DNA from 3 places in the Peribacillus sp. BM1 genome. Region 3 is predicted to be linked to each of the others. Evidence: riboswitches for the same ligand, from Rfam matches in the RefSeq annotation. Region 3 holds a riboswitch; each other region holds the start of a gene.
What was found. Region 3 has a riboswitch for S-adenosylmethionine ahead of metK (methionine adenosyltransferase). Riboswitches for the same ligand answer to the same signal wherever they lie in the genome.
Positions count from the first base shown of each region.

Region 1: linked by a shared signal. The riboswitch ahead of AC1MGI_RS13740 (bifunctional homocysteine S-methyltransferase/methylenetetrahydrofolate reductase) and the one ahead of metK (methionine adenosyltransferase) in region 3 are both predicted to bind S-adenosylmethionine.
Region 2: linked by a shared signal. The riboswitch ahead of AC1MGI_RS07060 (riboflavin kinase) and the one ahead of metK (methionine adenosyltransferase) in region 3 are both predicted to bind S-adenosylmethionine.

Region 1 is NZ_CM155259.1:2,834,438-2,842,314, reverse strand. Features, by position in the region: gene metH (methionine synthase) at 1-3,082, opposite strand, end outside; gene AC1MGI_RS13740 (bifunctional homocysteine S-methyltransferase/methylenetetrahydrofolate reductase) at 3,075-4,925, opposite strand; SAM riboswitch class I at 5,401-5,499, opposite strand; gene metE (5-methyltetrahydropteroyltriglutamate--homocysteine S-methyltransferase) at 5,679-7,877, opposite strand, start outside.
Region 2 is NZ_CM155259.1:1,444,412-1,452,288, forward strand. Features, by position in the region: gene AC1MGI_RS07040 (glycine zipper domain-containing protein) at 1-1,160, shown strand, start outside; gene AC1MGI_RS07045 (hypothetical protein) at 1,170-1,964, shown strand; gene AC1MGI_RS07050 (DUF5381 family protein) at 1,985-2,542, shown strand; gene AC1MGI_RS07055 (gamma-type small acid-soluble spore protein) at 2,670-2,879, shown strand; SAM riboswitch class I at 3,197-3,302, shown strand; gene AC1MGI_RS07060 (riboflavin kinase) at 3,592-4,092, shown strand; gene AC1MGI_RS07065 (hypothetical protein) at 4,214-4,354, shown strand; gene AC1MGI_RS07070 (GntR family transcriptional regulator) at 4,574-5,296, opposite strand; gene AC1MGI_RS07075 (sugar kinase) at 5,447-6,460, opposite strand; gene dagF (2-dehydro-3-deoxy-phosphogluconate aldolase) at 6,453-7,208, opposite strand; gene AC1MGI_RS07085 (DgaE family pyridoxal phosphate-dependent ammonia lyase) at 7,205-7,877, opposite strand, start outside.
Region 3 is NZ_CM155259.1:277,861-285,737, forward strand. Features, by position in the region: gene mnmL (tRNA modification radical SAM protein MnmL/YtqA) at 1-522, shown strand, start outside; gene mnmM (tRNA 5-(aminomethyl)-2-thiouridylate-methyltransferase MnmM) at 683-1,258, shown strand; gene AC1MGI_RS01345 (DUF2500 domain-containing protein) at 1,413-1,772, shown strand; gene AC1MGI_RS01350 (cupin domain-containing protein) at 1,848-2,348, opposite strand; gene AC1MGI_RS01355 (alpha/beta hydrolase) at 2,504-3,307, opposite strand; gene AC1MGI_RS01360 (gamma carbonic anhydrase) at 3,546-4,067, shown strand; gene metK (methionine adenosyltransferase) at 4,291-5,487, opposite strand; SAM riboswitch class I at 5,708-5,871, opposite strand; gene pckA (phosphoenolpyruvate carboxykinase (ATP)) at 6,100-7,686, shown strand.

The DNA of each region.
Region 1 (7,877 bases), 1.8 Mb from region 3:
TTCTAATTCCTTTACCCGCCGATACAAGAAAGAAGCCGACATAATCCATTTCACCTGATGAAACAGGTTTTACATAATCGGCAAGACATAAATAAGGACTACTTTCCTGTCGGGGAAAATCGAATTCTTCCAAAATTTCATTGTGGTTGTCAGGATTATATACTTTGACCTTATTGCCTTCGCTTTGAGCAGGGAAGAACTGATAAATTCCATTTAAACCGTACTCATGGTCCGACTTTAAGAACGTGATTAATTCATCTACAAGTTCATTCAGTTCAATCGCCCGCTCATCACCCTTTCTTACCAGTTCAGCTACTTTTCCTTTCAAACCAAGATGGTGACCAATCAACATTTGCCGATTTATGTATGGCTGAACAACATCTATCGGATAATCCTTCAATATATGGCGTATTTGATCAAGTGGCTTCTTGACAGGAACAACAGATAACGGTTTTACTTCTACCTTTTTTCGTTCCGGTTTTTCCATCGTAGCCACGATTGCCGCATTTTCCCTTGCTGTCTCCCGCTTTTCACTTAATTCTTTTAGATACGCTGCTTTTTTATGATTGTCATGTAAAATATTTGCGACTGCAAGCCCATCCATTGCATCTTTTGAGTATAAAACAGGGCCATCGTATTCTGGCGAAATTTTAAAATCTGTAAATTTACGTGATAATGCGGCACCTCCTACTAGAATGGGGATGTCGATGCCTGTTTGTTTTAAATCCTGCGCCGTGAGAACCATTTGCTGGGCTGATTTGACAAGCAGGCCAGAAAGTCCAATAACTGTCGGGTTATGCTTGCGAACCTCTTCAATAATTTGCTGTGACGATACTTTTATCCCAAGATCAATCACTTCATAGCCGTTATTGGAAAGAATAATGTCCACTAAGTTCTTGCCAATATCATGCACATCCCCTTTGACAGTCGCTAGTAGCACTTTTCCTTTTTTTGCACTGTCTTCTTCATTTTCCATTAGCGGTTCAAGATATGTAACCGCCGCTTTCATAGCTTCTGCGCTTTGTAAAACTTCAGCAACGATTAGCTGATTATCATTAAAGAGGCGACCAACTTCTCCCATGCCATCCATTAGCGGTCCATTGATAATCTCAAGCGGTGCATCTCCACGATCAAGCGCCTTATTGAGATCAGTAATTAAACCTTCTTTCGTTCCCTCAATTATATAATTGGCCAATCGTTCATCTAGAGGTAGGATGGCCGTATTTTCTTTTTTCTTCGCCTTTTTACCACGATAAAATTCTGTGAAAGTGGCTAATGATTCTGATGATGTATCGAACAAAAGAGCTTCAGCCAGTTTGATCTCTTCTTCCGGTATCGAAGCAAAACGTTCTAGTTTTTCCGTATTGACAATTGCATAATCCAGCCCCGCCTTCGTGCAGTGATAAAGGAAAACGGCATTGAGTATTTCTCTTCCCCTTGGTGGTAGACCGAATGAAACGTTAGATATCCCAAGAATCAGCAAACAATCCGGAAAAGTTTCTTTGATTGCCTGAATTCCTTTCACCGTTTCAAGAGCTGAGCCGATATATTGCTCATCGCCTGTCCCAACTGGAAAAACAAGTGGATCGAAAATTAAATCACTTTCTGACAAACCATATTTATTGACAAGTAAATCAACAGAACGCTTGGCGATTTCAAGCTTTCTTTCCGCTGTAACCGCCATCCCTTCTTCATCGATTGTACCAACCACGACGGCAGCACCATATTGATGGATAAGTGGCACAATCTTTTCAAAGCGTTCTTCTCCATCCTCCAGGTTAATGGAGTTTATGATTGACTTCCCTTGCGATCTTTTTAACGCTTCCTCCAAGACAGCTTCATCCGTCGTATCGATTACAAGTGGCACCTTAATTTTCTTTACCACTTCAGTAACAAACTCTTTTATATTCCCTAATTCATCGTCATCAGGATCAGCCAGACAAATATCAATAACATGAGCTCCTTTTTTCACTTGAGCTCGAGCAATTTCTGCCGCTTGTTCAAATTTCTTTTCCCTAATCAATTCCTTGAACTTACGCGATCCGATAACATTCGTTCGTTCTCCGACAAATAACGGACGCATGGAATCATCATAGATAAGAGGTTCGATTCCTGATACTGCATGACCGTGTGTATGAGTTTCAATTATTCGTGGCTCAATCAATTCAAGTACTTTTACCAATTCAACAATATGTTCAGGTGTCGTACCACAGCAACCACCAATAATGTTAACCCATCCTTTTTCTGCAAACTGTTTCATTTTTTCTGCTAAAGAATTCGGCGATTCATGATAATGCCCTTCCTCATCTGGGAGTCCCGCATTAGGGTAACAACTAACTGCTCTATTTGATAAATTCGCCAGTGTTCTGATATGGTCAATCATGAATTCTGGTCCAGTTGCACAATTCAATCCGACTGCAAGTGGATTCATATGTTCACATGAAAGATAAAATGCTTCTATCGACTGACCGGCAAGTGTCGTTCCCATCGGTTCAATTGTGCCAGAAATCATGATCGGGATTTCCCGTCCGTATTTAACAAACGCCCCTTTAATTCCAGAAAAGGCAGCCTTTACATTTAACATGTCCTGACATGTTTCGACTAAAAGTAAATCTACCCCTCCATCAAGAAGACCTAACGCTTGTTCTTCATAAGAAGCAGTCAATGCTTCAAATGTCGTTCCACCAGTTACAGACAAAGTTTTTGTCGTTGGTCCCATAGCTCCTGCCACGAATCTAGGCCATTCTTTACTCGAATATTTTTCACAGGCCGCCTTAGCAATCTCGGCAGATTCTTTGTTTAGTTTATATGCCAGATAACTTATATCATACTCATCAAGCACGATACTTGTTGCACCAAATGTATTTGTTTCGATGATGTCTGCACCAGCTGCCAAATATTTTTCATGAATGGAACGAATGACATCAGGTTGGGTAATCGTTAAATATTCGTTACAACCTTCATATTGTTCACCACCAAAATCCTCAGCGGTTAAATCCTCAGCTTGTAACATGGTCCCCATCGCGCCATCTAATAATAAAATTTTTCTTTTCATTTGTTCCTGAATTAACCGTTTACTCATATGCTCCCACCTCCGAAGTATGCCTACTATCTACTTTTCTAATATGTTTCGTTAATTCTGCTGTCATTTCATAATATAAGAACGGGGTAATTAAATAGATGCCCTTAAATTTATCCATCGCAGTATCCACCAATTCCTTGGCAATGGCTATCCCTTCATTTTTGGCTTTATTTGGATCATTGCCTGCAGATGCCATCGCTCTGCGGACTTCTTCTGGCAAGATGATACCAGGCACTTCGTTATGGATAAATTCCGCATTCCTTGAACTTGTTAATGGCATAATACCAAGAAAGATAGGTGTGTCTAAATGTTGCGTTGCTTCGTATACATCTTCAATTTGTTTGACGGAATAAATCGGTTGCGTCAAAAAGGAGTCAGCTCCACAGGCAATCTTCTTTTCAACCCGCTTAACTGCTTTATCGAGATATTTGACATTTGGATTAAAAGCAGCAGCGATTTTAAAATTCGTTTTTTGACCTAGACTTTGCCCTGAATAAGAAAGTCCTTCATTAAATTGTTTGATAAGACTAATTAAATCTAATGATGATAAATCATATACAGATGTCGCACCTGGAAAATCACCAATTTTAGATGGATCACCTGTTACGACTAAAATCTCATTTAGACCAAGCGTTTGCAGCCCCAACAAGTGCGATTGTAGACCTATTAAATTACGGTCACGGCATGTTATATGAAGAAGCGGCTTTATTTCATGCTGTGTTTTCAAAAGTGTACCTAATGCCACATTGGAAATTCGCGGTGAGGCAAGCGAATTATCAGCCATTGTAACGGAATCTACACCCGCTTTCCTTAAGGCAACGGCACCATTCATAAAGGCTTCAATCCCTAATTTTTTCGGCGGGTCCAATTCTACTAAAATCGTTCTTTCCACTTTCGCTTTTTCATGGAATGCTAGCCCTTCATCAGAATTTCCCACTTCGATAATCTCAATATCCCTTACTTTAATTTCCTTTTCTAAAACCGGTGCTAACAATCTTACCGCGTTTTTTATTGCTTCAATATGGATAGGCATCGTGCCACAACAGCCGCCGATAATGGATGCCCCCTGCTCTCTAAGCTCTAGTGCTGATGAAGCGAAATATTCAGGTACTGCATCATATACAAGTCTTCCATCGACATAATCTGGTAAACTAGCATTCGGGAAAACGGCAAGTGCCGCTTGTTTTGGTAACGAAACGGATTCCAATGCGCGAATCATATGATGTGGACCAAGTCGACAGTTGATGCCGACTACATCTGTTCCCAACTGCTCTAACCTTTGAAAAGCCTCGTTTAACGACATCCCGTTTTGTAAATTTCCAAGTTCATGTAATGAAACATTTGAGATAATTGGCAAATCCGTTTCTTGCCGTGCAATCTGAAGAACGGTCTCTAACTCCTCCAAATCGTAAAATGTCTCAAGCAATAGTCCATCTGGTGCTTCAAGTAGGAGACTATATAATTGCTCTCGGAAAATACGTTTGATTTCCTCCAAGCTTAAATCTGATTTACGTATACTCCTTAATGCACCTATCGTACCGAATACAAATGCATTCCCTTGTACAGCTACCTTTTTAGCAATCGCAATGCCTTTACGATTAATTTGACTTACTTGATCTTCCAATCCATACCTCTTTAATTTATGAAAATTAGCTCCATATGTATTCGATTGGATAATATCTGCTCCCGCATTCAAATATGCCTGATGAATCGTTTCAATTTGATTGGGATTCGTGATATTCAATTCTTCGTAACAAAGATCAATGCCGTGGGAATACAATAATGTCCCCATTGCCCCTTCTCCAACTAATATTCTGTTCTTCAATTCTTGACGAAAATCCATAAATACCCCCTTTCTGAGGGCGTCCTAAAGAGGTCTGACCTTAACTCCCTATACACGGTTTATTGTGTGATATACACATGATTTAAACAATATATTGAAGTTCTGTGGTATGACGCTCTCGTTTTAGGGTACCCTCGCTAATTTCATTGTTATATGCGAAAAAACAACATGTTGATGAAGGAATTATCGAAACATTCTCTCCATCTATCAAACATTCACTTACTAGCTTTAGCATATGCCGGTTATTAAGGTTTTTTCGGGACAATCCCTTCGCATCTCTCGAGAAGTATTGATTTTAAAAAAACACAAAATTATCTAGCTATAAATTTACTTATTTAATACTGATGTAACATCACGAATATTCCATTAATTCCAAATAATCCTCCTTCTTTAATTTTTACCGCTATTTCGCATGTTAAAATAAAAAACCTCTTCTTAAGATAAGAAGAGGTTTTAGCACCACGGCTATTCACTCTTCTTATCTTCAAGCGTTTCGCTTCTGGAATTAGCACAGTACAAAAAGTCTGTTGCTGAGGTATCAAAGGGCCAGTCCCTCCACCTCTCTGGATAAGAAAGTTACATATTTAGTTTTAATTAACTATTACTCTATAGCTGTGATTAACAAATGTCAAGAAATAATTTGATGAAAATTCTGAATAAAACAATTACTCGTTTGTTTGATGAGTCGCTAGTAAGGCCTAAGCATGTTCTCTTAAGCATTCACCGTATTCCCTACACCCTTTATTATCCTTCTTATACATTCAGTGTTTGTTTTACTTCAAGCTTTTCACGATAAAGCTTTGTTGCTTCTACCATTAATTTTAATGCCACGACTGTTTCTTCAATACCACGCGTTTTTAAACCACAGTCAGGGTTAACCCAGAATAAACGGTAATCTAAGACTTGCAGGGCACGTTCTATATTTTGTGATAACTCTTCCAATGTTGGTACACGCGGGCTATGAATATCATACACGCCAAGACCAATCCCCTTATGATACAAATGTTCTTCAAATGAGCGAATTAATTCACCATGACTTCTTGACGTTTCAATCGAGATGACATCTGCATCAAGTGCATCAATGGCTTCAATAATATCTTCAAAGTTCGCATAACACATATGAGTATGAATTTGTGTTTCTTCCTTCACAGACGATGTTGATAATTTAAAAGCATCAACCGCTATTTTTAAGTAGATTTCAGTTTTTTCTGTTTTCAACGGCAATCCTTCTCTTAAGGCTGGTTCATCGACCTGAATCATACCGATACCGTTTGCTTCTAAAGCTTCGACTTCCTGTCGGATTGCCAATGCCAATTGACTTAAGACATCTTTACGACTTATATCATCACGCACAAATGACCAATTTAAAATGGTTACGGGGCCTGTTAACATGCCTTTTACAGGTTTTGTCGTCAAGTTTTGCGCATAAACCGTTTCTTTTATTGTCATTGGTTCTGTTAAGACGACATCACCAAAAATAACTGGTGGTCTGACACAACGTGAACCGTATGATTGCACCCAACCATACGTTGTAATCGCAATACCTGCTAATTTTTCACCAAAGAACTCAACCATGTCTGTCCGTTCAAATTCACCATGAACGAGTACATCTAAACCAAGTTCTTCTTGAATATCAATCCACTTTTTAATTTCTTCTTTAATGTATTGCTCATACTGTTCGTTTGATAGTTCTCCTTTTCGCCATTTCAAACGTTGCTTTCGTACCACTTTCGTTTGCGGGAAACTACCGATTGTTGTCGTTGGAAGTAATGGTAAATCCCATCGTTTATCATGCAATACTTTTCGTTTGCTTGCATCAACGCGAGTTATTGAATAATGAGATAAATTTACTAATGTATCTTGCACTTCTCTCACATTTCGGAACGATGAATGATTTAATAATCTAACTGCTTGGTCACATTTGTCAAGCTCTTCAACGGTTAGTTCATGTTTTGCAAATTTTGTTAACAAGACCACTTCATCCAGTTTTTCATCTGCAAAAGATAATGCATTTTTAACAATGGGCTCTAAATTTTGTTCACTTTTCACTGTCACAGGAACATGAAGTAAGCTGCAAGATGGTTGGATTATGAGACGATTATCGTCAACTATACTTGTTAATGTTTCGATGAGTTTTGCTTTCTCTTGTAAATTGGCTTTCCAGACATTTCGGCCGTCAATGACTCCTGCTGCCAAAACCTTATCTTTCGGAAAACCAATTGCTTGTAATTGAGCAATATTCATGTCCTCGTCGTGAACAAAATCGAGACCAATTCCTGCAACTGGTAATTGAACGATGGCTTGATAATGTTCGATACTTTCATAATACGTTTGTAGAATGATTTTTACGTTTGGGACGGACTTTTTAAAAGCTGTGTACACTTCATTAACATCACGTAAAATTTCACGATCAATCTGTTTTACTAAAAGTGGTTCATCAATTTGTATCCACTCAGCACCCGCTTCTTCTAATTGTTGCAATACTTCGACGTAAAGTGGAGTAAGCGCTTGTAACAATTCCTTGCGTTTTTGATCATCGTATCCTTTTGACAATGCCAAAAAAGTGATCGGCCCGAGGATGACAGGCTTCCCATTTATCCCTAATTTTTCTTTTGCTTCTTTATATAATTTTAATGGCCAGTTTTCTAATAAAACCGGTTGTGCATCTTCTAACTCGGGCACGATATAGTGATAGTTTGTATTGAACCATTTTGTCATTTCTGATGCTACTTTACCTTTACTGCCTCTGGCAATTTCAAAATAGGTTTGAAGTGAAAGTTGCTTTCCTTCTGTTTTAAATCGTGTTGGGACGAGCCCAAACATAACAGCTGTATCTAATACATGATCATAATAACTGAAATCACCGACAGGAATGAGATCAATTCCTTTTTCCTGTTGTTTTCGTAAATGTGATAGGCGAATTTCTTCCATCTTGCTTGTAAATTCCGACTC
Region 2 (7,877 bases), 1.2 Mb from region 3:
AACAACTTCATTTGGATCTATATAGCCTAATCAGCAGTGCCCCAGCTGAATACAGTCATTGCTTCTCTCATGTCGGGGATCCGTGGGGCACTGGAAATCAATTGGTCGATCGTCTTAGTGAAATGGAGCAAGATCTGCGTATGACGGCCAATAAATTTTCTGATGCTGATAACTTAGTGGCTAAACTTTATAAATTGTATGATAAGTATGGCGCATTAACGGCGATGGGGGCATTAGCTGGAAAAAAACTTGCGTATTATGGTCTGGGCTTTACACAGTTCGCAAAGAATACGGATGGTCTATTCACATATAAGCATATGGGCATCCTTCATCAAATGTCAGATGCGATTGACAGTTCTAAATATCGGAGGAATGTGGCAAAGGCATTGTTAAATCCTACCTACTTAATGAAGAAATATAAAGATACCGCATTTGCTGATTTAGTTCATAAAAAAGTTGCCCAATACCTTCCTGATGATGTTGTTAAATTTACAGAAAGTTCAAGAGGCTTATATCGAGGATTTCGTAATAAAACCTTAGATGCTTCAAAATTTAAATCCTTTGTCCAAACGGGCGCAAAATTTGGGAGAACGAATGTAGTCAGTACATTAGCGGTAACTGGATTAGTAGAAGCTGGTGGAATGGGTCTGAAGATTTCAGAAAACTATTCAAAGTATGGAGATCAGCCGGAAATATTAAAGCGAGAAAACGCAAAAGCGGTAGGCAATGCAGTGAATAATACCGTCGCAATTACTGGAGGTTCTATTGCAGGGGCTGTAGTAGGGGGAGCTTTAGGAAGTGTTGTTGGTCCAGTTGGTACAGTAATTGGAGCTACTGCAGGATCTTTTGTTGGAGGACTTGTTGGAGAACAAGCTGCCAAGCTTACTGCAGGGTTAGCAGAAAAGGCTGCTATGGTATTTAAAGAGCCTATTCATGATGGACTTGAAGTGATAAAGGGCGGTTTAGAAAAAGCAGGGAAAGCTGTAGAAGGATTTAATAAAGGCGTAGACTTTATGAATGATCAAATTAAAAGTACAATTACAGATCCAGTAGAAAAAGTGAAAGAAATAGGCAAGGGACTATCAAAAGCAAAAGAAACTGCGAACTCTCTTGTTGATGGCGCGAAAGATTTTCTTGAAGATAAATTCTCATTTTTTTAAGGAGGACCTATGAAGACGATTCAATTAAGCATAGAAGAGTTAATCTTTTCATTTTATAGCGAAGGGTTATATGAACAAGGTATTTCGATTAAAGAAGCTTATTTTCCAGCTATGAATGATTCTGAGTTGAAATTGATGTTAGAAATTGCATCTCGCTCATTGTTAGCAAAAGATATGGTAGAGGAAGTTAGTAACCAATATAAACTAAAGGAAGAGTATACTTCATTTATCCACATATTAAATGATGCAGAAAGTACAGTAAAGGCTTCTAAATTTGATGTTAGTTTACATGCAGAAGACAGTATCTCTTTTCATTTTAAAAATAGTGAAGTGTATTTACATAAGTTATTACACGATCATCAAGTTCACTATCTTTCTAAGCTATCTAAAGAGAACATGTTTTCAATGGTAAGTGAATTTTTTGCTTTCAACCCATTAAAAGCAGAGAGTGATGTGCTTTTTACGTTGAAAAGTGAAGAGTTTGACGAGTTGTTAGAAGATGTAAGTCAAATGGATGATCTAACCGAAAAAACCATTCAGAAATGGGTAAAGAAATCAGAAAATACGAATATGGTAGAGTTGCTAGATGATTTATCAAGAAGAAACGGTAAAATGGACAGTATACTTAGTCTGCAATATGACGCAAATAATAACCCAGACTTCATTGATCTTTCCTTTGTTATTCCCGGAAAGACGGAGTTTTGGGTGGTGACTAGGAACCAAAATCTAGATTTAAGTTTTCAAAGAGTAAATGAGTCAACGATAAACAACCTATTGTTAAATAATAAAACATTCCTAGCTTAAGGGGGGGGGGGGGGCACTTTTTGGTCAATATAAAGGAAAAAAATGAACTTCTTCAAATAAAAGGGTCTAAAGGCATGTATGTGTGGGTAACTGGAGCCTATTTAATTGCTATAATAAGCTGTTTGGTATTAATAATTCAGGGCTTTAAGTTCAATTCGAATTATTCTTTAATCTATATCTTTGGAGGCATTATGCTCACTCCTGTTTTTCTATACTTAATACTCTGGTCATTGCCTGGTTTTAATCCGTGGAAAATTCTATTAACGATTATCCCAGGGGAAAATGGGAAGGTATTTTCTAAAAAAGATACGGTTTTTATTAACGATATTCGTAATATCGATTTGGTGAGAAATCCATTCAATTTGATCAATTATATTGTTATTGAAACATTTGATGAAAAAAAATTAAAGATTCCAACTTATAATCTAATTGATGATCTGGATTATCAAGTAATGGTTGATCAATATATGTTTCCATATATGACAGAAAACGCGAGAAAAGTATGGGATCGTAAAATCGATTTAAATGTATTGTTGAAGGAAGTAAGATATGAGCGACAGGAGCAGAAGATTGATTAAAACTTTGTGATTATTGTTTCAGAATGAACCTCCAAACCCCGTATGGTGGCCTTTTCTCTTTTTGCCCCTGATTAAAAAGGAACTTTTGAGGAGAAATTAAGGGAAACGGAATGGAGGTTTCTTTATAATGGAAAACAACAATCATCATGATACATTTACGGTCGCGGGAACAAACATTGATGCAGTAAAAAGACAAAATGAACGTTCAGGTATGTCATATAATGAAGTGAAAGAATTGCTGGCTAAAACTACGGGTGGACATGGTACAGAAGTCTATAGTGATACCAATATTGAGGAAGTTAAAAGGGAAAATCAGCAATCCATGGAAAAAAACTAAAGACTACACCATTTAATAAGACCTGCCCTCAAATAGACTATTTTGGGGCAGGTTCTTTTGTCTTAGGTACGAGCTTATGTAACAATTTCCCCTGGTCATACTCCTTAAAGAATTCGTTCTTGTAACATAGGATCTTAGTAAATCCTTAATGACAATCTTTTATACACGTTAAACATATATCATATTCCGTTCCTATTAGAATGAAATATCAGAAAAAACAGATTGGAGGTACTTGACAGGAAACTGAACATTATATATATTGAATATAATAATAATTCTTAGTAATCCGATATGATTTAAAATTTCGTATATATAGATTCTTATCAAGAGAGATGGAGGAACTGGTCCAATGAAATCTCGGCAAAAGGCTCTTTTTAGGGTACTGTGCCAATTCCAGCGAACGAATAGTTCGAAAGATAAGAGGAGGCAATGGTAGCACATTAATGCACATTCTACTCTTCTTATCACTTTGATAAGGAGAGTTTTTTTGTATAAAGGACATGGGGACGGGTCTTCGCGACTTAATAATACAGCCAATTTACTCAGCAGGTATACTCATATTATTGAGAAAGCATCCGAAATACCGGCCCCGCACCGCCACCATTGTGATGAGGCGAGTGTAGCGTGCTTCATGATCGATCTTTCATAGTAACTGGTGGCGTTTTAACGCCACTCAGGTTTTGTATTTACAAATGAAAAAGGGGATGAGTGGATGATTAACAATAAGGTTATACCATTCGAATTTGACACAATTTTGCTTGGTGAAGAGAAGGAAGGTATTGCTGAATCTCTTTGTGGGAGAGTGGTGCATGGTAGGAAAATGGGACGGCAATTAGGTTTTCCTACAGCCAATGTAGATGCAGATGCTGTCTTGTTAGCGAATGGGGTGTATGGCGTACATGTGGTTGTAAAAGGAAAGCAATATCGGGGCATTATGAATGTGGGTGTTAAACCAACATTTGGATCAACCTTGAAAAAAACATTTGAGGTTCATCTTCTCGACTTTTCCGATGACTTATATGGAGAGTTCATAAAGTGTCAACTTCTTTTTAAAATCAGAGAGGAGCAAAGGTTTGCCTCAATTGATTTATTAAAAAAACAAATTACGGAGGACAGATATCGTGCAATCGAGAAATTTAAACAATTTGAGGCTCTTTTTAAGGACGGAGAAAGGAAAACCCCTACAGAAAAGCAAATATCTGAATCTGCCTGATTTACAATTTTTTAATTGGTGCCATTTACAATATGGGGTAAACAAAGGAATTTATAATACGATTGATAACTGGTTTTACGAGTATGGCATTGTTAATATTCTCTCACGCAGAATTTACCTGTTGTCCTTTTTGGAGTTTGCCAAAGAAGTAGAATCGGAGCAGAAGCAAGATAAAGTAATTCGATTTGGAAATGGTGGACTTGTAAAAAAACTACACGAATTTCTAGTCGTTTATAAAATGGAGTCGAATGGTGGACTTTAAAATTTGGATTTAAAGCTGAAAAGATACAGGTGTTCGGGGGAAAACATCCTATTGGGAAAACCCCGACCTGTATTCGTCTTTAATTTTGCAAGCCGAATTCGTTAATAATCTCAACTACATTGATCTATTTCTTCTATAAAACTAATCATGAACAGCAAGAATATTTCGTTCTTGTCAAGCCTTAGCAGGGGAGAAAGCTATAATGAGCGCTTAATTAGGTTAAACCGATGAATTCCGCTCATTATAGCTCACAATATAATTGTGTTTTGCTGTATTATAGTACCCTTCACTGTATTCTTTAATATTCCCTTCTTCATCATGAGAAAGTCGAATTCGTTTTAAAGCTACAGTGTCTTTTGCCAATTTCAATGATTCACATATGTGACTAGGTACGATAGCAACGGTGAACTCATCCCTAAATGTTTCGAGTTTAATATTGTTTTTTTCCATAAAACGATATAAAGAGTTAATCTGAACATCGTTTAATTCTTCATCGCTTATGTCCAGTAAAATATAGTGGGAGAAGTGAATATACGGTTCACCATCCAAAAGGTACATTCGCTCGATTTGAAGGCAACTTTCACCAAATAGAGGATAGAGTGAAGATTCAGTAGATAATTGAATCCTTTTTATACTTAACACTTTTTTGATAATTTGATGACCTTCCTCTACTAATAACTCTGTAAAGTGCTTACCTTTTGCTAGTTTCGCATTCGAAACATTTGTGATGACCTTCGTTCCTTTACCGCTTTTCTTTTCAATCAAACCTTCTTGAACAAGCTCTTTAATTGCATTACGTACAGTAATTTTACTCACATTAAATTCTTCTTCTAGTAGAGGCTCAGAGGGAATGTAGGTATTGACTGCGTAAACCCCATGTAAAATACGATCTTTCAATATATCTTTGATTTGTAAATACAACGGTCCTTTTTTTCTATTCACTCTTGTTCCATGTCTCCTGTCATTTTCCTGGTATGAAATTTTACTTTATCCCGCATTAACGGAAAGTCAAGCCCCCCACCTCAAGGCTTAGAGGAATCGAAGAAGCGTAGGTGGGGGATAAGAAAAACCCCCACTGATTGAAGTTTCACTTTATCTCTTGATATCTTCAATTGTTCCCATAATGGATGACAATATCTCTGTTTCTGTTGACATAGGTGTATCCCCAACAATTGTGCAGGCTAACATTCCAGCCGCGGCTGCAAACTGTACGGTTTCCTTCGGTGAAAAATTAGACAATTCTCCATGCAAAATCCCGCTAGTATAGGCATCACCAGCACCAATTCTATCATATATGGAAAAGGATAGATGTTCAGAGAAATGGAACATTTGATCTTTGTACATATAACCTAATAAAGAGTGGGTATTATCCCTATTAATCGTTCGATGTGTTCCTGCTATTGTTTGAATATCAAAGTTTGTTGCGACTTTAGGAACTAAGTCGATAAGCTGTTCCTCTCTTGAGGTTTTCGTTGTCTTCATTCCTAAAATATTCATAGTATCTTGTTCATTCATCATGACAATATCAGATAAAGCAAGCATGTCTTCATAATGAGGTTTGGCTTTGCTGTATCCACCGTCCCATAAGAAAGGCCGAAAATTACAATCAAAACAAACGATTCCACCTTTTTCTTTCACTTTTTTAGCAAGTACTTTCATACTCTCGCGGACATTTTTCCCCATTGAGAGTGTAATGCCGCAAAAGTGAACGATCTCTGCTTTCTCAGCGATTGCTTCCAGATCATAGTCCAATAATGAAGCGGTATTAAAACTGCTTTCCAATCGATTCGTATAGGTGACACGACTGGCACGATTTCCGAAGCCATTTTCTAAAAAATACATGCCAAGGTAGTTGCCACCTCTAGAGATAAAATTTCGTGCAATTCCTAAGCGTTGCAAGTGAGTGATGGCTGCATCACCTAATGGATTAGTCGGTAATTTCGTCACAAGATAGCCATCATGACCAAGCTTTGTCATTGCTGCAGCAACGTTAACTCCCGTGCCTGAGAATGAATAGTGTAACGTGTTAGCTTGTTGCAGTAATTCGTATCCTGCCACTTGCAATCGCATCATTACTTCTCCAAATGCAACTATTTTCTTAGGCATGTTTTTGAACCAATTCTTTTGTGATGGTTAATAATGTTCGTACATCTTCCTCATTTGTCTTACCAGTTTCTTTATTAATAATTGAAGAGTACACATGTGGAATAATTTTCGGTACGTTTGCTTCTAAAGCAATTTCCAGTATTTTCTCGAAATTATGTAAATCAATGCCACCAGTTGGTTCCAAAGCAAAGCCCTCTTCACCGCAGGCTTTCGCTACTGCACGGAACTCTTCTTCATGCTCTAACCCTTTCATCGGGAAGTATTTCAAAGCATTTCCACCCATATCGCGAACTAAAGCAATGGCGGCTTTGACAGGAACAATTGCCAAATCATCGGCCATAGCACTGTTAGGACCGGTAGAAATATTCACGTAGCCGACTTGACCTGTTGGCGATACAAGCGAATTGATCCAACTCTCTTTTTCTCCTAAATTAGCCTGTGTAGCAGCTACAGCTGGAAACACTTGATTAATGTGACTGCCTGGATAATGTTTAGCAATCTCAGAAACTACTGCTGCCTGCCGATTATCGCCAGCGCCTAAACCAATCGAAACCGCTTCATCTATCGCTTTTCCATATGCTTTCATGTCTACCACTGCAGTATCTACAGAAGGGTAGTCTTTGGATAGAACACCAATTAAAACATGACCTTCTGCGGCCTGGAAAACTTCTACTGCATTTTCGATACTATTTGCTAGTACGTTCAAAGCTACTCGATTTCGATAAAAACGTTTGTTAATATTGGTCATTGTTCATTACCTCCTAAAATAGCTCGCAATCGGGCTTCAATCACGTATATATCATCACCTTGTAATGGGCGTGGATCAATATCAAAAAATCCTTGGCGAACCCCGTAATCACGGGTATAAATTGCGATTAATTCTCCATTTCTCAGCCGATCGTTTACTTCTTTTGCAGTTGTATGCGCAAGATCCGAATCAATCAGGATTCGAGCTCTGTAGATGGCACGCCCTGCCTCATCTTGTACAATGGATACCTTTACACCACTGATCGATTCTAGTGATGTAAGAACTTGTAAACTAGCTTTTTCTTGTTCACTATGATCAGTTTTGACAAAATACTCATCTACTGCCTGCAATAGTCCAAATGTTGTTTCTTTGCCGACTTTCATACTTCTGCCAATGCCATGTAATTGCACCTTAAGCCATTCGATATATTTCTGTTTACCAGCAACGATTCCGGAACTTGGTCCTTCAATCGATTTTGAGCCGCTATATATAGCTAAATCAGATACTTGTACATACTTTTGCAAATCTTCTTCTGCAGCCGCATCGACAATTAATGGAATATGATTCGCTTTGGCAACTTCCCAAGCTTCTTCAACTGAAATCATATTTTTTTGCACTGTATGGTGGGATTTTACATATAAAATAGCTGCAGTATTTTCACTAATAGCA
Region 3 (7,877 bases):
AATGAACGAACCTATTTATGGGTTGAGCTTGGGCTGCAAACTGTCCATGAACGAACAGCGTTACTTATTAACCGAGCCCATGATTACAAAATGTATCAAGAAGGCGTCGCTAAGCTTAGAAAACGTGGGATTCGCGTTTGTTCGCACATCATTAACGGACTACCACTTGAAAGCTATGACATGATGATGGAAACAACTCGCGAAGTAGCAAAATTGGACGTTCAAGGCATCAAGATACACTTACTTCATCTACTTAAAGGAACGCCAATGGTCAAACAATATGAAAAAGGGATGCTCGAATTTTTAACACAAGAAGATTATGTGAACCTTGTTGTCGACCAGTTGGAGATACTCCCTCCGGAAATGATCGTTCACAGAATTACTGGTGACGGTCCGATCGATTTGATGATTGGGCCAATGTGGAGCGTGAATAAATGGGATGTACTAAACTCGATTGATGCAGAGCTAAAACGCCGGGATAGCTGGCAGGGGAAACTTTATCAGAACGGATTTGACGCATAAATTTAGGATTTGACGTATATTTTTCATATTTGGCGCATAAAACCGGAAGTTGACACATATTTTCGAAGTTTGACGCATAAATCCTAAATTTGACGCAGATTTGGTGTATAGCTCAGAAATGCCTAAATAAATTTTACTATGACAACGGAAGTGAAAAACGGTGAAACTTATGAAGATTCTTCCCTTCGCTCGGTTTCTGCTTCAGACGGCACTTGAACCAGGAGATATTGCAATCGATGGGACTTGTGGCAACGGACATGATACAGCACATCTTGCGAATATCGTTGGTAAAACTGGACATGTGTACGGATTCGATATTCAAAAGGAAGCGATTGTGAATACGACGGAGAAATTACGAGAAGAAGATCTACTGCAACAGTGTACGCTTATCCAAACAGGGCATGAGCATGTAAAAGCATATGTGTCAGAGCAACAGTATGGACAAATTAAAGCTGCTATCTTTAATTTGGGGTATCTTCCAGGTGGCGACAAATCAATTGTCACCGCTGCCGAGTCGACCATTGCTGCGATTGAACAACTACTTGAAATCATGGCACCTAAAGGAGTCATCGTCCTAGTTATCTATCACAGACACATAGGCGGAGCGATTGAACGAGACGCCGTACTAGATTATGCCACGTCGCTCCCCCAGGACAAAGCTCATGTTCTACAATACGGATTCATCAATCAGGTGAATCAGCCGCCGTTTATTGTTGCGATTGAAAAAATAAAGTAAAATCTTAAAGGATGAGAGTCCCCCTAAAGTGCCAGACCCCACACTCTAATATTGTGTAAGGTCTGGCACTTTATTTATGGGAGATTTCCATATTTCCGAAACTCCCATCGCCCGCCATCGTATATAAAAAGTAATACAAAAAGGAGAGATCAACATGTATGAAGCACCAGGTGACATTGTGTTTCGAGTCGGACCAATTTTATTTATAGTTGCTTTTGTTATTATTTTCGGAATTATAGTTTTTGCAGTGATTAAGGGGGTTTCGACTTGGAGTAGCAATAACGATGCCCCTAAATTAACGGTCCGAGCTAAGGTTGTTGCAAAAAGAACAAGCATACATGGTGGAGGAGAAACGCGCGCATATAATCATTACTACATCACATTTGAAGTTGAGAGCGGGGATCGAATTGAATTCCATGTGAAGAACCTTGAATATGGTCAGCTGATAGAGAGCGACATTGGTGATTTGCAATTTCAAGGCACAAGGTATCTTGGGTTTACACGAATCAGGTAAAACTAGATGGATGGGACCAGTACAAACGGGATAAAAAACGAGGTTGGCACGATTAAAACCAACCTCGTTCACATCTTATTCTGGTAACTCTTCATAAGCCAGTTTCTTTATGATTTGTTCATGGCTAGGGTAGTCTTCTAGTAACTCACGCTGCGTAAATAACTCGAAATCTTGATAATCAAACCCAGGGGAGACCATGCAACTTACTAGTGAATAATCTGCAGTCTCAGCTACGTCTGACCCAAATATAGCTCCCTTTGGAACAACGGCTTGCAAAACTTCCCCCTGTCCCACATTAAGACCAAGTCTCACTATTTCGTACTCTCCATTCGGATGGATGATATGTATATTCAAGGGATCCCCAGTATGAAAATACCATACTTCATCAGATTTCAAGCGATGAAAATGAGATGGGTTTCCACTACGGAGTAAGAAATAAATGCTTGTATAATACGGTCTTTTTTTAGTAGTTTCCGTGACTATTTCTCCCTCTGACCGGAGCATTTCTTTAAAATATCCTCCTTCTTTATGGGGGGTCATCGCTAAGTTTCCGATCCAATATTCGGCGTTTTCCATAGTTACTCAAACTCCTAATTCTTTGTATTCTTCCAAAACAAACAAGACAAGGAGGTTATCCCAAACAGTCTGACCTCACATTCGAAACATCGTTTAATCGGTCATGTCTTCATGAGATAAACGATGTTTAGGAAACCCCTTTCTTTTCCCATAGATTAAAGGACATACCCGAGCGTCTTTAATCTCGTTTCCACAAAACCTAGCGCATATTGAAATACATCATCGCGCTCCGGTTCATTAAATATTTCATGATATAAATGCGGCCATTCTTTGTATTGTTTTTCACTGCAAAGATTATAATTAAACCATTCACGAACTGGGCGTTTATCGACGACTCGGTCATCGCCACCCTGCATGAGCAAAAGCGGAATATCCTGAAATTCAGGAATATCTTCAAAGGCTTCTTTCATGTTTTTCGTAAGTTCGCGGTACCATCTGACCGAAACTTTCGTCACGTATAGCGAATCGTTTAAGTCTGACTCCCTTACTTCCTCATTTCTAGTGGCAAGCTCAGGTGATAAGCCAGATTCCACTCGGAAGGTCGGATACGTAACATTCAACCCTAACGAAATTGCAGTCATTAGCTTGGATGGGTGTTTCACTAAACCTAAACAAGGGGACGAGAGAATGACCCCGGCCAAATCCACTTCTTCCTGCTGAAGTAATCGGATCGCAATTAATCCGCCCATACTATGTCCGAGTAAAAAAACGGGCAGTGAATATTGATACGCTTCCTCAATCCAGCTTTTTACTTCTATTAAATATTGATCAAAAGATTCAATATGTCCTCTAAATGCACGGGTTGTCATACCCTGTCCTGGAAGATCTCCCATAATCACATGGTAACCGGCGGACCGCCACATTTGCGATAGCCATTTATAACGCCCGTGATGCTCCATGGCACCATGAACGATGACGATGACTCCTTTTGGGGTAACGTCTGCCTCCCATTTCCACATATGAAAATCTCCTCCTACTATATCTCTAGTTGCTAAATCTTCATTTACACTTTGCTATTCTTTATTTTATCCCGGATCAACAGACTATCATACCCTCATCTTAAATTAAATGTACAAACAATTATCAAGTCTTCTGGCATGATGTGTGAACCTTATTATAACGAAATATCGCAGATTATTGTATAGTAAAAATAATACCTAAAAAACATCTAAACGGAAAGGATATGGTTCAAAGATGATTCTTTACGCTTATAAAGGAAAAAAACCGGAAATATCAGCCAGTGCCTACCTCGCCGATAACGCTGTTGTAACGGGCGATGTAAAAATTGGCGAAGAGTCAACCATCTGGTTCAATTCTGTGATTCGTGGGGACGTAGCTCCAACAATCATTGGAAACAAAGTAAATATTCAAGACAACAGTGTTCTTCATCAAAGCCCGAACAACCCGCTCATCATTGAAGATGAAGTCACAGTCGGTCATCAGGTCACCCTACATAGCTGCAAAATCCGCAAAGGAGCACTTATCGGAATGGGGTCAATCATTCTTGATGAAGCAGAAATTGGCGAAGGAGCTTTCATTGGTGCTGGTAGTCTCGTGCCGCAAGGGAAAGTGATTCCACCAAATACACTCGCTTTCGGACGTCCCGCCAAAGTCGTGCGTGAGCTGAACGATGCAGACCGGAAAGACATGGAACGCATCGTCCGCGAATACGCTGAAAAAGGACAGTACTACAAGAATGAGAAACAGATTGAAGAATAAAAAATCTTATTTCAACGACTCTAAGCACTGGAGTCGTTTTTATTTTATATTTATGTCCAAGCAAAGTTGCCTCTCTAGAATTAGTCTATGATCCAACAGCTCTCGAGGTTCTCCTTCCCATTTACTCACCACTTCTCCTAATTTACCCACCAATCTCAGGAATTGTGTTTCAGATTCCCCATACAAAAAAAGAAACCCACAATGTGGATTCCTCTTTTTACTATTATTGAGCTTGTTCTTTCAATGTTGCTGCTTTGTCTGTACGTTCCCAAGGAAGATCAACGTCTGTACGGCCGAAATGTCCGTATGCTGCTGTTTGCTTGTAAATTGGGCGGCGCAGGTCAAGCATTTTGATAATACCAGCAGGACGAAGGTCGAAGTTAGCACGAACTAAGTCTACTAATACATCTTCAGATACTGTTCCTGTTCCGAATGTATCGATCGCAATTGACACTGGTTTCGCTACACCGATTGCATAAGCCAATTGAACTTCCGCTTTATCAGCAAGACCAGCTGCTACGATGTTTTTCGCAACATAACGAGCCGCATAGGCTGCAGAGCGGTCCACCTTCGTTGCATCCTTACCTGAGAATGCGCCACCGCCGTGACGAGCGTACCCGCCGTATGTGTCAACGATAATCTTACGTCCTGTAAGACCCGCATCTCCTTGAGGTCCACCAATAACGAAGCGGCCTGTTGGATTAATGAAGTACTTTGTTTCAGCATCGATCAATTCAGCTGGAACAACTGCTTTAATCACGTGTTCTTTCAGGTCAGCTTGAATTTGCTCTAGCGTAGTGTCTTCGTCATGCTGTGTAGAGATAACAATTGTATCAACACGAGCCGGTTGATTGTTCTCATCGTATTCGATCGTTACTTGCGTTTTTCCATCTGGGCGCAAGTAAGCTAATGTGCCGTCTTTACGAACAGCAGTCAAACGGTGGGAAAGTTTGTGAGCCAATGAAATCGGAAGTGGCATAAGCTCTTCTGTTTCATTACAAGCAAATCCAAACATTAAACCTTGGTCCCCTGCACCGATTGCTTCGATTTCAGCATCGCTCATTGTACCTTCACGTGATTCAAGTGCTTGATCAACACCTAAAGCGATATCTGCTGATTGCTCATCAATTGAACTTAAAACAGCGCATGTCTCAGCATCAAAGCCGAATTTCGCACGGGTATAACCAATCCCAGCAATAGTATCGCGAACAATACGCGGAATGTCTACATATGCGGAAGTTGTGATTTCACCAGCTACTAGTACAAGACCAGTAGTTACCGAAGTTTCACACGCAACACGCGCGTTTGCATCCTTTTCCAGGATAGCATCTAAAATTGAATCTGAAATCTGATCACAAATCTTATCCGGATGGCCTTCTGTAACAGACTCAGAAGTAAAAAGACGACGTTTTGTTGACATCTTAATTCCTCCTAATTATTGAAATTATGTGTTAGGTACGCAAACGGAGGCTTTTACCCCATCCATCTCATTCACCTTTTTTGTTTTGACGGAGCTCGTTCCCTTATCGGTTTCTATAATAGATGCAGATCTTCTCAGCGTTGTTCATCAGTGTTCCCGAAAAACATAAAAACCTTCCCCGTCATTGAGGAAAGGTTTATTGACTGAATCTATCCTTTCACTCTTATCGTTCAAGGGTTTTTTACCTTGCTCAGGTTAGCACCAACGCCAAAATTATTAAAAGACAATTACTTTTATCTGCAATCAATCTTTCGCAAACTTTCTACACTTCGGCAGGTTGCTGGGTTTCTTAGGGCCTGTCCCTCCACCAACTCGGGATAAGAGAATCCGTACAATTTAAAATAATAACGTACTACAAGGAATAGTGTCAAGATTTTTTTCCTTAAGAATAGTTTCATTTATAGGTTGATTGATTCTATGTATATCGTCTATCTCTTGAATAAAATACCTATTCCAGAAAAAAATGTGTTAAATGCTATAATTAGTATAGACTAATAAAGTCAATGTGTTATACTATTTCTATAAATAAGGGTGAAGGAAGGTATCTCATATATGAATACTGTGGGCATTTCAAATGAGTTACATCAATTATTAGCTGGATCAAATGTAAACGTACAGCTTTCTGTTCCTCAATTAGTTGAGAAAGTTCTTAAACGAAATGAAGGAGTTCTTACATCAACGGGCGCAGTTCGTGCAGAAACAGGCAAATACACAGGACGCTCTCCTAAAGATAAATATATAGTGGAAGAATTAGCGTTCAAAGACAAAATCGACTGGGGTCCGGTGAATCAACCTATTTCTGAAGATACTTTTGCAAGCCTTTACAATAAAGTAATAAACTATTTAAAACAAAAAGAAGAGATTTTTGTATTCAAAGGATTTGCTGGTGCAGATGTACAGCACCGACTTCCAATTCAGGTTATCAACGAGTATGCTTGGCACAACTTGTTTGCCCATCAATTGTTTGTGCGTCCGAATGATGAAGATTTACTCGGTCATCAAGCAGAATTTACGGTTATTTCCGCTCCTAACTTCAAAGCGGACCCTGCAGTAGATGGAACGCAATCAGAAACGTTCATCATCATTTCATTTGAACGACGTACCGTATTAATCGGTGGAACTGAATATGCTGGAGAAATGAAGAAATCGATTTTCTCCGTCATGAATTACTTGCTCCCCGAAGCAGGAATTCTTCCGATGCACTGTTCAGCAAACGTTGGCAGAGAGGGTGATGTTGCTTTGTTCTTCGGTTTGTCCGGGACAGGTAAGACCACTTTATCCGCTGACCCAAGCCGGAAATTAATTGGTGACGACGAGCATGGCTGGTCTTCTAGCGGCGTTTTCAACATCGAAGGCGGTTGTTATGCCAAAACCATCAATCTTTCACGCGAAAAAGAACCGCAAATTTTCGACGCCATTCGCTTTGGTGCTGTTTTGGAAAATGTAGTTGTGAATCCAGACACACGTGTAGCTGATTATGATGATGCTACATTAACGGAAAATACACGTGCCGCTTACCAGCTACAAGGAATCGGTAATATCGTTAATCCGAGTGTAGCTGGTCACCCGAATACTATCATTTTCTTAACGGCAGATGCCTCTGGCGTGTTGCCTCCAATCTCGAAGCTTTCGAAAGAACAAGCCATGTACCATTTCTTAAGTGGCTACACAAGTAAATTGGCTGGAACAGAACGGGGTGTTACAACACCAGAAGCAACATTCTCAACATGCTTCGGATCGCCATTCCTACCATTACCAGCGACACGGTATGCAGAAATGCTCGGCAAAAAAATCGATGAGAACAACTCTAGAGTCTTCCTAGTAAACACAGGATGGACAGGCGGGGAATATGGAACAGGAAGCCGAATGAAGCTTGCTTACACGCGCGCGATGATTCAAGCTGCCCTTGAAGGCGAATTGAATCAGATCGAAACCGTTCACGACGATATCTTCGGTCTTGAAATCCCCCTTCATGTATCAGGGGTTCCAGACGAAGTCCTTCAACCGATTAAAACTTGGTCAAACCAAGCAGCCTACACAGAAAAAGCAACCGAACTTGCCGAGAAATTCAAAGTCAATTTCAAAAAATTCGCCAACGTTTCTGATACGATCAAGAATCTTGGCGGGCCGACTATTTGACTTTGATATAAAATTGAAAGACTAAACACGCTTGGATTTATAAATCCAAGCGTGTTTAGTCTTTCAATTCCACCACCATAATTTCAACAAGGATATAACAAAATCCCATTCCGATTAGTTGAATGCATACAACAAGCAAGCTCTTAATTTTGTTCTAGGTTAGTTAGTAGGTTTAAGTAACTTCCAAATAA